2 regions of the Chryseobacterium sp. P1-3 genome follow, and region 2 is predicted to be linked to the other one. Evidence: riboswitches for the same ligand, from Rfam matches in the RefSeq annotation. Region 2 holds a riboswitch; the other holds the start of a gene.
The links. Region 2 has a riboswitch for thiamine pyrophosphate ahead of thiS (sulfur carrier protein ThiS). Riboswitches for the same ligand answer to the same signal wherever they lie in the genome.

Region 1 (6,411 bases), on a different contig from region 2:
TGGATAACCTTACGGATCAAATGGTTGACTTTATAGTTTCTCAAAAGAAATAATCTGTATACACAATACCACAGATAAACACTTAAAAACCATACAGATAAATCATAAATAATTATACAATGTATCAAATTTGCTAAATTGATATACATATCAACTGTTTTAATGTATAAAATAATTAACTTGGCTCAATGTTAAATTATTTTTAATAATACAGCCAATCCTTTTAATTATTCATCACCAAAACAAACGATATGGATTTTTTAAATAATATCAATGCTTTAACGCTGATATTCGCATCTGTTCTCCTTTTTGCGATTGCCTACCGTTTTTACGGAATTTTCATTGCCAATAAAGTACTCCGGCTTAATGATCAGCATACAACTCCCGCTGTAGAATTTGCAGACGGTAAAGATTATGTTGCTACGAATAAAAATGTACTGTTTGGCCATCATTTTGCGGCAATTGCTGCTGCCGGCCCTCTTGTAGGTCCCGTATTAGCTGCTCAGTTCGGTTATCTTCCAGGTGCTTTATGGATACTGATAGGATGCGTTCTGGGTGGTGGTGTACATGATATGGTGGTTTTATTTGCCTCTGTAAGACATAAAGGACAGAGTCTGGCAACAATTGCTTCAAAAGAAATTGGCAAGGCAACAGGTACTGTGGCCGGATTTGCCATTCTGTTCATTCTTATTCTCACATTAGCAGGGTTGTCATTAGCTTGTATCAATGCCATGCATGAGGCTTCCTGGTCGCTGTTTACGGTGGTCATTACCATGCCAATTGCCATTATTATGGGCCTGATTATGCGTTATAAAAAGAACAGTGTCCTATTGGCCAGTATTCTGGGAGGTATACTTCTGATTGCCGGGATTATTGGCGGGCATAGCCTGATGCAGAACCCTGCTATGAACAATTTATTTTCATGGGATATTAAAACCATTTCAGTTGCGATTCCGTTATATGGCTTTTTAGCTTCCGTATTACCGGTATGGCTGCTGCTTGTTCCCAGAGATTATCTTTCAACCTATTTAAAGATCGGGACAATCATTATGCTTGCTGTAGGAGTAATCGTTATTCACCCCACCATACAGATGCCTGCCCTTACAGCATTTATTAACGGAGGAGGTCCAGTCATAGGCGGTCCTGTGCTTCCATTTATCTTCATTGTCATTGCGTGTGGTGCCATATCGGGATTTCATGCTGTCATTGCTACGGGTACAACCCCTAAAATGCTTAATAAAGAGAGAGAAATCCTCTTTGTGGGGTATGGAGCTATGCTTGTAGAAGGTTTTGTTGCCCTTATGGCTTTAATAGCTGCCTGTACATTAATGCCGGGTGATTATTTTGCTATTAATACTCCTAAAGAATCCTATGATGCTTTCCTTGCTGCTCATCCTGCTCTTCACGGAGTAGATATTGATTATTACTCGCAAAAAATAGGCATTGATCTGCATGGGAGAACCGGAGGTGCCGTTTCCCTGGCTGTGGGTATGGCTCATATCTTTAACAAGATTCCTTATATGGATCAGTTAACAGCCTATTGGTATAATTTTGCCATCATGTTTGAGGCGGTATTCATCCTTACTGCGATAGATGCAGGAACAAGAGTAGGACGATTTTTTTTACAGGAAATGCTGGGATCTGTTATTCCTAAATTCAATGATAAAAACTGGATTCCGGGAATTATCATCAGCAGTCTTCTTTTCACTTTTGCCTGGGGATATCTGGTGTATACAGGAAATGTAAGCAGTATCTGGCCGTTATTCGGAATCAGTAATCAGCTGCTGGCCGCGTGTGGACTAATCGTTTGCACTACGATGCTCATCAGGATGAACAGGGGTAGATATGCTTTGTGTGCTGCTATTCCGGGAGTCTTCATGGCTGGGATCACATTTTGGGCTGGTTACATCCAGGTAACGACCATTTACATTCCGAAGGAACAATATTTATTGGCAGCTCTTGCCGTTACCGCAATGGTTTTGATGTTGATTGTCTTTATCGGTGCTTTCAGAAAGTGGTATGAGCTTTTAAAAATCAGGACTACGGAAACCGATTTTTATGGTGAACAGGTAAAAGAGCTTGTGGAAAGATAATAAGGTCTTCTTTAAATTCCTTTTACCATTGTTATAATTTTTATACATTTGTTTTGCTTTAGGGGTATTCTGAAAAGAATTGAGAGAGTCCCTTCGAACCTGATACGGCTTACACCGACGTAGGGAAAAGCAAATCTACATTCCTTGTAAATGTACTTTTGTTCCGGATTTTTCCTAAAGCTATTTTTTTTTAAATGATAACAATGGAAAAAACTCTCTGGCAACAAGTCCAGCTTGTAAAACAAAAGTCACCGCTCGTTCACAACATTACCAATTTTGTAGTGATGAACAATACCGCCAATGCTCTTTTGGCTGTGGGAGCTTCCCCGGTTATGGCCCATGCCCGATCTGAAATCAGGGAAATGGCCCATATTGCCCATTCGGTAGTTATTAATATCGGAACTCTTGATGAATACTGGGCTGAATCTATGCTTATCGCTGCCGAAGCAGCTCATACAATGCAAAAACCCTGGGTTCTGGATCCCGTAGGTGCCGGTGCCACTTCGTTCCGTGATCAAACCTTACAACGGCTTTTGCAATATCGCCCTGCTGTTATCAGAGGGAATGCTTCTGAAATTATTGCCCTGGCTAACATCAATACCACAGTAACCAAAGGTGTGGACAGTACTGCTCAAAGCAACGAAGCTATTGATGCCGGTCAAATATTAGCCGGCCGGTACAACACAATTGTCTGTATATCCGGTGAAACAGATATTATCCTTAATTCAAAAGATCAGTTCTTTATTAGAAACGGACATCCGCTAATGACTAAAGTAACAGGGCTAGGCTGCTCTGCTACTGCATTAATAGGCGCTTTTACAGGTGTTGCAGAAGATAAAACCCTTGCTGTGGCATCTGCTATGAGTCTATTGGGGATTGCCGGGGAACTGGCTGCAAAAGAGAGCCCGGGACCGGGAAGTCTGCAAATGCTTCTGATTGATAAACTATACAATATAACAGAAGAAGAGTTTACTGCGCATTTAAAAATAGAGCAAAAATGAGTACTGCTTTTTTTCCTTATCAATTATACCTGGTCATTTCACAAGCCGACTGTATGGGGAAGAATTTTCTGACCGTTGCTGAACAGGCAATTCTCGGAGGTGTAGATCTCATCCAACTGCGGGAAAAAAATGATAACACGGAACTATTCCTCCGAAAAGCTCAGCAACTTATTGAAATTACCCATAAATATAATATCCCATTGATAATTAATGATTGTGTTGAAGTTGCAGAAAAGGTAAATGCAGCCGGCATTCATGTTGGTAATAATGATACTCCTCCTACCCAGCTGAGACAACGACCTCATCTTCAGGATAAAATGATTGGTTATTCTGTTGAATATCTGGCCCAGCTTAAAAACGAACAGGCTGCTGTATCTGATTACCTGGGAATCAGTCCTGTTTTCAAGACCAGAACTAAAACGGATACGGTCACAGAATGGGGCCTTGAAGGAATTACCAAAATCAGGCAACTTACAGAAAAACCTTTGGTGGCAATCGGCAGTATTCATCTTGAAAATGCAAAAGCTGTCATCAACGCAGGTGCAGATTGTCTTGCTGTAGTTTCTGCAATATGCAGCGCTGCTGATCCTCAGAAAGCAGCATATGAATTAAAAAATGAGATTTTAAAATGAAAAAATACAAATATCCATCTGTTTTAACCATTGCAGGCTTTGACGGAAGTGGAGGTGCAGGAATCCAGGCCGATATTAAAACAACTTCTGCTCTCGGATGTTTTTCCACTTCAGTATTGACAGCATTACCCGTTCAGAATACCCGGGGAGTAAGAAAAATATACCCGATTCCCATAGAAGCAGTTGCAGACCAGATCAGAGCCATATTGGAAGATATTGTCCCCGATGCCATTAAAATCGGGATGGTTCACACTCCGCAACTGGTGGAAACCATTGTTTCGACCTTATCCGGGTATAAAAAAATACCTGTTGTATTTGATCCGGTGATGGTTGCTACGAGCGGCCATCGTCTGATTGAAGAAGAAACCATAAAAGCGATTACAGAAAAGCTATTTCCTATTGCTGATGTTATCACTCCCAATATGGATGAAGCCGCAATTTTAGCAGATATGAAAGTAGTATCCCTGGATGACCTGTATACAGCTGGAAAAAAAATAAAACAGCTTGGGTGTAAAAATATCCTTCTAAAAGGCGGTCATCAGGAAACTCCAATCATCACTTCATTGTTTTATGATGAGGATGGACATTACCATTCTTTTGAATCTTCAAAACTGAATACCAACAATACTCATGGCTCCGGTTGTACGCTTTCTTCCGCAATAGCCGCGTATATCGCCCAGGGGAAAACTTTATATGATGCTGTTTCTTTGGGCCAGCAATATATTTACCAGGCCATAGAAAACGGAATGGATGTACAGACAGGATCAGGTAATGGTCCACTTAATCATTTCTTTAACCCGCAAAAACTTATTAAAAATGAAATGGTCTGAAAAAAACTGGCTGGCTATAGAAGACCAGTATCAGTCTATTCTGGAAATGCCTTTTATCAAAGAATTATCCGATGGTAGCCTTCCACAGGAAAAATTCCGTTTTTACATGGCCCAGGACTCATTATACCTGGAACATTTCGGGAGGAGCCTGTCTTTAATTGCTGCTAAGATCCCGGATCTTCAGGATGTTCTTACTTTTATGCAGTTTGCAGAAAATGCCATTGTCGTGGAAAATGCTTTGCATGAATCTTATTTTAAAGATTTTGGCCTGACTGATAAAGGAGTTTTAGAACCTGCCTGTCATCATTATATTCATTTTCTGAGGAGTACGGCTGCCCTTGAATCGGTAGAAATTGCTGTTGCAGCAGTGCTTCCTTGTTTCTGGATTTACAGAGAGGTAGGAAATTATATTTACAAAACCCGGAATACAGTAGACAATCCCTATGAAAAATGGATTGCCACGTATGCTGGAGAAGAATTTTCCCAAGCGGTAGACCAGGCTATTTCCATATGTGACAGATTAGCTGACAACAGTACGCAAGAAACCCGAAAAAAGATGTCGGAAGCTTTTATCATGGCTACCAGATTGGAGTATTATTTCTGGGAAGCTGCTTATGAATTGAAGAAATGGAAATAGATATTTCACAGAACCGCTGAAAAGAATGTATAAGAGTGATGTACTAAACGAAGCTAAGTATAACAAAAAAACGGAACCCATTTTTAGGTTCCGTTTTTTATAAGTCTCGTTTTAATTAAAAATTAAAATTGAGTCTGGTGAACACATATCGCCCGTTTTGACCGAACTGTGAAGTAGATCGTGAATAGATAAACTGGTCATTATTGGTAGAAGCCGGCAGGTTCTTAGTAGGATAAATATCAAATAAATTATTTACCCCGAGGGTCAGCCCTACGTTTTTGGTAAACTGATACGCTACGGAAATATCGGTGATAATTTTATCTCCTATTTTCTGATGTTCATTAAAATCAATAACTCCATCACCATTCACATCGATAATATCGGCTCCCGTTACCTTTCCGAAATAAGTGTTTCTAAGATAGAAATTGGCATTTTTCCAGGTAAGTGTATGAGAAAGACTGGCCTTTACCCTTGGCACTGCTTCTTCCAGATATACTCTGGACTTTTCAGAAAAATATACTTTCTCAAGCTGCGGAGACTGCAACAGTCCTGAAGAGTGAATATCCCCTACCTGCTTGGTCTGGTTAAGGTTAATTGCGAAATTATTGTCCAATTTTACCCCTGAAAATCTGGCATTATGTGAAATCACTACATCCAGACCTTTTGTTTCCGTATCAATAGCATTGGTAAAAAACTGGGCTCCATTCACGCCCAGTTGATCATAGACCAGCTGTGCATCACCAGGTACATTTGCTTTTAAAAATTGGTCTGTAAGGATAATCCGGTTATCGATTTTCGTAAAATATCCGTCTGCAGTAAAGGTCAGATTTACAGATGGAATTTTATAGGTAAAACCCACACTTGCAGATTTTGAAGTTTCCTGTTTCAATTTTGGTATTCCCAGCAATCCGGCGACTTGTGAATCATTACTAAAGGTCCCTACTTCCAGAAGCTGATTATTGGTAAACAAAGTAGAGGTTACATTATAATAGATCTGATGAATAGAAGGAGCTCTGAATCCTGTAGATCCGGCAAATCTTATATTAAAATCAGGAGCTACTTTCACTCTTGATGCTAACTTATAGTTAAATGTCGATCCGAAATCAGAGTAGTTCTCATATCTTGCAGCCGCGTCTACCAAAAGCCAATGGGTAAAATTAAACTCTACATCTGCGTAAGCCGCTACAGACTGTCTGTTTTTATTGACTGCATTTTCAG
Region 2 (6,411 bases):
AAAGAAGCTGTCTACACGCCAGTCTTCCAATCCTAAAAGAACACCTGAACCTATTTTATGAACGCCTGCTCTTCCAATTCTGTCCGGTGTGTCCAACCTATAATGAAAATTCGATTTTTTGCCTTTCGGATGGTATTCTTTGTAAACCTCCTGATGATATGTTTCCTGATAGACCAGCACGGAATGAACCCCTTCCTCGTGGAGCAACCTGTATTCATCTTCTTCCAATGGCTGTACTTCAATAGAAATATGGGCAAAATGAGGCCTCAGCAACCGGACAGCATTCTGGAAATAGGGAACCCCCACTATTTTATTAGCCTCTCCGCTTACCAGCAATATATGATTCACTCCCATCGATTTCAGGACAGAGGCTTCCACCATCAGCTCGGTATCAGAGAGGGTTTTTCTTTTTAAATGATTATCTAAACTAAAACCGCAGTAGGTACAGATATTCTGGCATTCATTGCTAAGGTATAAAGGGGCGTACAGCTGAATGGTTTTTCCGAAACGTTTCTGTGTAAGCGTTTGCGTCATTCTGGCCATTAGCTCCAGTTCCCCTGATGCAGCCCGTGAAAGCAGGACCAGGAAATCATCAATAGTTTTGTTTTTTTTCTGGAGACTATTTCTGACATCCGACAGGGACACTTTTTCAAGTCTGGCTTTTACTTCATCCCATTGATACTGTTCAAAAACCTCTTTAAAGCTTTTCATGAACCTGATTTTATTCAAATAAAAATGATGTTAAAGGACTTGAAGCTTGGGCATGGCTGGTAACAGCTCCCAATTCTGATTCAAAAGCCCTTCTTCCTGCAATGACTCCTTCTTTAAAAGCCAAAGCCATATTCACCGGATTTCCCGCTACCGCAATAGCGGTATTGACTAGTACGGCATCTGCTCCCATTTCCATAGCCTTTGCGGCATCTGAAGGAGCACCTATGCCTGCATCTACCACCACCGGAACATTGCTCTGGCTAATGATAATTTCTAAAAAATCCAGAGTTTTTAACCCTTTGTTGGTTCCTATGGGGGCTCCCAGAGGCATTACCACAGCTGTTCCGGCATCTTCAAGCCGTTTACAAAGAACAGGATCTGCATGAATGTATGGCATTACAACGAATCCCAGTTTCGCAAGTTCTTCAGTAGCATATAATGTTTCGATCGGATCAGGCAACAAATATTTCGGATCCGGATGAATTTCCAGTTTTACCCAGTTTGTTTCCAGCGCTTCCCTGGCTAATTGTGCAGCCAATACCGCTTCTTTAGCCGTTCTTGCCCCTGATGTATTCGGTAACAGATGGACATGTGTTTCTCTTAATGAATCGAGTAAGTTATCTTCTGCAAATCCGGAATCAATTCTTTTCAATGCCATCGTTACCATATCCGTTTCTGAAGCAACTACTGATGCTGCCATATCCCTGATACTTCCGAATTTTCCCGTTCCCAGGAACAATCTGGATTCAAAAGTCCTGTCTGCTATTATTAATTTCTGATTGTTCATATCATTGCTTTTTTAAATTCATTAATGATGGATGGTTGTTTTGTGATCTGTGCTGAAACGGAGACTCCATAAATACCTGATTGTTGTAAAGGCTGAATATCCTCAAGCGTAACACCACCAATGGCAAATATTTTCGGAGCTTCTATTGATTGGTCACGTAGAGTTTCAATCATTTTCTGATATCCTTCAAAACCAAGGACGGGGCTCAGCTGCTCTTTGGTAGGAGTAAATCTTAACGGTCCTAATCCTATATAGTCACAGCCCTCTTGTATTCTTTGCAGTACATCCGGAATCGTATTCGCTGTTCCACCAATTATTTTGTGATCCCCTAATATCAATCTTGCCTCTTCTACAGAACTATCGTTTAATCCAAGATGAACTCCATCTGCATCTACTTCATGTGCTAACTGTACATGATCATTAATGATACAAACAGCCTTATAGTCCGCACATGCTGTTCTGGAAATCTCACACAGCTTTATTAATTCATTTCCGGGAGCATTTTTCCAACGAACCTGAATCCATTTTATCCCATTATCCAGAGCCCTGGTAATATTTAATTTCTGTTCATGCAGAGTATTTCCCTGTGAAATGTATTGTAGTTTTTCCATTGATTACATCTGAAATATTATTAAAAAATAGTCTTTTTGCATTTTTTAAATGCTTCTAACGGCTGATCATTTTCCCAAACGGCTCCTAATAAGGCCACACCGTCTACTCCCTTCTCCAAAACAGATGGAATGGTATCTGCATTAATTCCACCTAAAGCAATCATCTTTACATCCCGATTCTTTCGCATTCCGACCTCCTGCATGACTGTTGAATCTTTTCCATACCCTTTTTTAGAGATACTCGAAAAGAACGGACTTATAAAAGCATAAGCCCATTCTCCTTTTAACATATTATAGGTAGTGATGTCATGTACCGAAGTGGAAATAATAGTATTTCCGTCAAGAAATGGCTTATACATTTCCTTCTGCCGGTCTGCTTCCCTGAAATGCAACCTTGAAACAGGATAATCTTTTCCCAGGTCATAATGGGTATGCAGAACCAGCTGGGAATAAAAGGATGGATTAATACAGTCAATCAGGTCTGCCACTTCTTTCCGGTTAAAAAAAGGTTTTCTGATATGCAGCAGATCTAATCCTTCATCAAACATCCGGTTAATCATTTCTGCTTCATTCCGAACGGCTTTTTCAGGGGTGATAACCAGGATCATATGTATATTTCTTTTCCTCTTTCAATAAATTCCTGAGACTTATCCAGCATTCCCTTTTCAGCAGATTCACGGATTTCCTGAGTAATCTTCATAGAACAGAATTTAGGTCCGCACATAGAACAGAAATGGGCAATCTTAGCACCGTCAGCAGGGAGGGTTTCATCATGATAAGACCTGGCTGTATCAGGATCCAGGGAAAGATTGAACTGATCTTCCCATCTGAATTCAAATCTGGCTTTACTTAATGCGTTATCTCTATATTGTGCTCCTGGATGTCCTTTTGCCAAGTCTGCGGCATGGGCGGCCAGTTTATAAGTTACCACCCCAACTTTTACATCTTCTTTGTTCGGAAGTCCTAAATGTTCTTTTGGAGTTACATAGCAAAGCATCGCACACCCGAACCATCCGATCATTGCCGCACCGATTCCTGAAGTAATATGGTCATACCCTGGTGCAATATCTGTTGTCAAAGGGCCTAATGTATAAAACGGAGCTTCATGGCACTCTTTAAGCTGCTTATCCATATTCTCTTTGATCATATGCATCGGAACGTGGCCCGGGCCTTCGATCATTACCTGTACATTATGTTTCCATGCTATTTTTGTAAGCTCTCCCAAAGTTTCCAGTTCTGCAAACTGAGCGGCATCATTGGCATCAGCAATAGAACCCGGGCGCAGGCCATCTCCTAAAGAAAAAGCCACATCATATTTCTTCATGATCTCGCAGATCTCCTCAAAATGAGTATATAAGAAATTTTCCTTATGATGATAAAGACACCATTTCGCCATAATAGATCCTCCTCTGGATACGATTCCGGTTACTCTTTTTGCTGTAAGATGAATATATCTTAATAAAACTCCTGCATGAATGGTAAAATAAGAAACTCCCTGTTCTGCCTGTTCAATCAAAGTATCTTTGAAAATTTCCCATGTTAAATCCTCGGGTACTCCCTTTACTTTTTCAAGCGCCTGATAAATAGGGACAGTACCGATAGGAACCGGACTGTTCCTGATGATCCATTCTCTCGTTTCATGGATATTTCTACCTGTAGAAAGGTCCATTATGGTATCTGCTCCCCAACGGCAGGCCCACACTGCTTTTTCTACTTCTTCTTCAATACTGGATGAAACAGCACTGTTCCCGATATTGGCATTGATTTTCACCAAAAAATTCCGTCCGATAATCATCGGCTCACTTTCGGGGTGATTGATATTATTGGGGATAATCGCCCGACCTGCAGCAATTTCGTCTCTCACAAACTCCGGTGTAATTTTATTTTTGGGAGTATGAGCACCGAAGCTGTTTCCCGGATGTTGGAAAGCCATCTGTTCAGAAACTGTTTCAAGCTGTTCTATACGCTGGTTTTCCCTGATCGCCACATATTCCATTTCTGGAGTGATGATTCCCTGCTTTGCATAATACAATTGGGTAATTTCTTTTCCCTCTTTGGCCACTTTAGGTTTATGATCGTAAGAAAAGCGAAGTTCATCAAGTCGGGAATCTGCCAAACGCGCTTTCCCGTATTCTGAAGTAATTCCATCCAGGATGTCTACGTCATTCCTGTCCAGAATCCATTGTTCTCTTATTCTCGGAAGTCCCTTCTGAATATCAATATTTGCATTTTCATCCGTATAGGGACCTGATGTATCGTATACCGTTACGGGAGCATTATGCTCCAGAGTACCATTGGAAAGCTTAGTCGGGCTAAGTTGTATTTCACGCATTGCTACATTGATAGGGTATATTTTTCCTTCAACATAAATCTTTTTTGAGTTCGGAAATGGTGAACATGTAATAGAGTGAGCCATGATTTTGGGTATTTAAATATGAAAACTAACCGCCCTGAGTGGCAGTGATAATTAAAACTGAATCTTTGTCTTTGAGAAATGTTTCTGGCCAGGCGGCCAGTGGAATAATACGATTGTTGAGCGCTACAGCAATCCCTTTTTTCTTTCCAGGTAATTCCATAGCCAGTAATGCTTCCAGATTTTCGGGAAGTACATCAAATGTTTTTCGGGTGTGGTTGATGATAAGTTCCATTCCTAATAATTTTAAATACACTTTAGGAATGGCTATGATTGTACAATAGAATGTACAGCAAAGTCATCTACTTTTCCCTACGCTGGTATGATCCAGATCAGGTTCAAAGGGTAAAGTCTCAGTCTGTAAACACAGACACCCCTAAAGTATGGGACGAAGTTAGTTATTTTTTGAGAATGGACAAAATTTTTTGTAGTGATGGAAGCGGGATGATGGAAGCAGAAAGTTTAAAATGGTGAAAACATTTTTATTATAGATTCAAGATGGCTTCGGATTAGGGGAATTAGTATAAACACTGGAAGAAAAGGAGTTAGAAAATCCTTTCTGTTTAACTACTAATGACTAATGATACAATTATTTTTTTAATTTAAAAAAGATAAAAATTGTCCTTTGCGGCCTTTATTATTTCAAGCTCCCCGCTTCCAGCTTCACGCCATGATTAAGCCCAATATTTATCCCGAACAGACTTTCTTTTTTATTCTTCACATGCTCTCCATACAGGATCATTTTGTGGTACAGGAGCTACGATTTCAATTTTTTCTTTAGTAACGGGATGAATAAATTCCAGTTTTCTTGCATGAAGATTGATTCCTCCATCCGGATTGGAACGTGGTGATCCATATTTTAAGTCTCCTTTAATCGGAACCCCTGTTTTAGATAACTGAGCACGAATCTGGTGATGTCTTCCGGTTTCAAGGTCAACTTCCAAAAGCAGGTAATTATCCAGGGCTTTGATTACATGGTATGTCAGAATTGCTTCTTTTGCCCCTTCTGTAGCTTTGGGAAAAACAATCGCTTTATTATTCTTTTCGTTTTTCTTTAAGTAATGAACCAACCTTTGACTTTGCGGAATCATTTCTTTTGCTACCACAGCCCAATACGTCTTTTTAATCTCACGGTTTTTCACCATCTGGGTCAGCCGGGAAAGCGCTTTGGATGTTTTAGCATAAATCACCAGACCCGAAGTAGGACGGTCTATACGATGAACCAGGCCGAGAAAAACATTTCCCGGCTTAGCATCTCTTATTTTTATATAATTTTTTTACAGTTTCTAATAGCGATTCATCGCCGGTTTTATCACCTTGTACAAGCTGACCGACTTTTTTGTTGACTACCAGAAGATGGTTGTCTTCATAGACAATTTGTTCCTTCATTTTATCCGTTTATCTTCTTCTGTTCGTTAATGAAAGGATAATCCCGGCAAGAAGCCCGATGGTTTTCAGGCTGGATAATCCTGAACTTTCAGGAAGAAATGCTCCTATCACGCATATCGCTGCTGCAGCATACATGGCATAAACAAAATTTTTATTGATAAGCAGGGGTGCCTGGATAAAAAAGCTTGCTCCAATTAGTACATAAAAGACTTTTCTGGAAAGAAGATGATTGATTTCAGGAGAAAATAAATTAAACCATCCTATAGCAAGACAAACCAATGCTGCAATAGATAATATTCCCTGAATAGATTGTTGTTGATTTTGCATTAATTAGTAACTTTCGTTTTCATTTGGAAATTCCACATTTTTTACATCTTTCACATATTGAGATACAGCTCCTGTAATTTCTGTATAAAGGTCAAGATACCTTCTTAAGAATTTAGGACTGAAGCCTTTATTCATCCCTACCATATCATGATATACAAGCACCTGTCCGTCGC

Region 1: another riboswitch for thiamine pyrophosphate. It lies ahead of thiM (hydroxyethylthiazole kinase); the one in region 2 lies ahead of thiS (sulfur carrier protein ThiS).

The regions. Positions count from the first base shown of each region.
Region 1 covers NZ_JPEQ01000019.1:63,645-70,055, forward strand. The annotation lists gene HX13_RS20115 (alpha/beta hydrolase) at 1-53, shown strand, start outside; gene HX13_RS20120 (carbon starvation protein A) at 252-2,093, shown strand; TPP riboswitch at 2,144-2,236, shown strand; gene thiM (hydroxyethylthiazole kinase) at 2,297-3,094, shown strand; gene thiE (thiamine phosphate synthase) at 3,091-3,726, shown strand; gene thiD (bifunctional hydroxymethylpyrimidine kinase/phosphomethylpyrimidine kinase) at 3,723-4,556, shown strand; gene tenA (thiaminase II) at 4,543-5,193, shown strand; gene HX13_RS20145 (TonB-dependent receptor plug domain-containing protein) at 5,309-6,411, opposite strand, start outside.
Region 2 covers NZ_JPEQ01000003.1:100,039-106,449, forward strand. The annotation lists gene thiH (2-iminoacetate synthase ThiH) at 1-711, opposite strand, end outside; gene HX13_RS02490 (thiazole synthase) at 722-1,498, opposite strand; gene thiE (thiamine phosphate synthase) at 1,495-2,109, opposite strand; gene HX13_RS02500 (thiamine phosphate synthase) at 2,130-2,717, opposite strand; gene thiC (phosphomethylpyrimidine synthase ThiC) at 2,714-4,525, opposite strand; gene thiS (sulfur carrier protein ThiS) at 4,551-4,757, opposite strand; TPP riboswitch at 4,815-4,910, opposite strand; partial or broken gene HX13_RS02520 (RluA family pseudouridine synthase) at 5,233-5,911, opposite strand; gene HX13_RS02525 (hypothetical protein) at 5,921-6,238, opposite strand; gene panB (3-methyl-2-oxobutanoate hydroxymethyltransferase) at 6,242-6,411, opposite strand, start outside.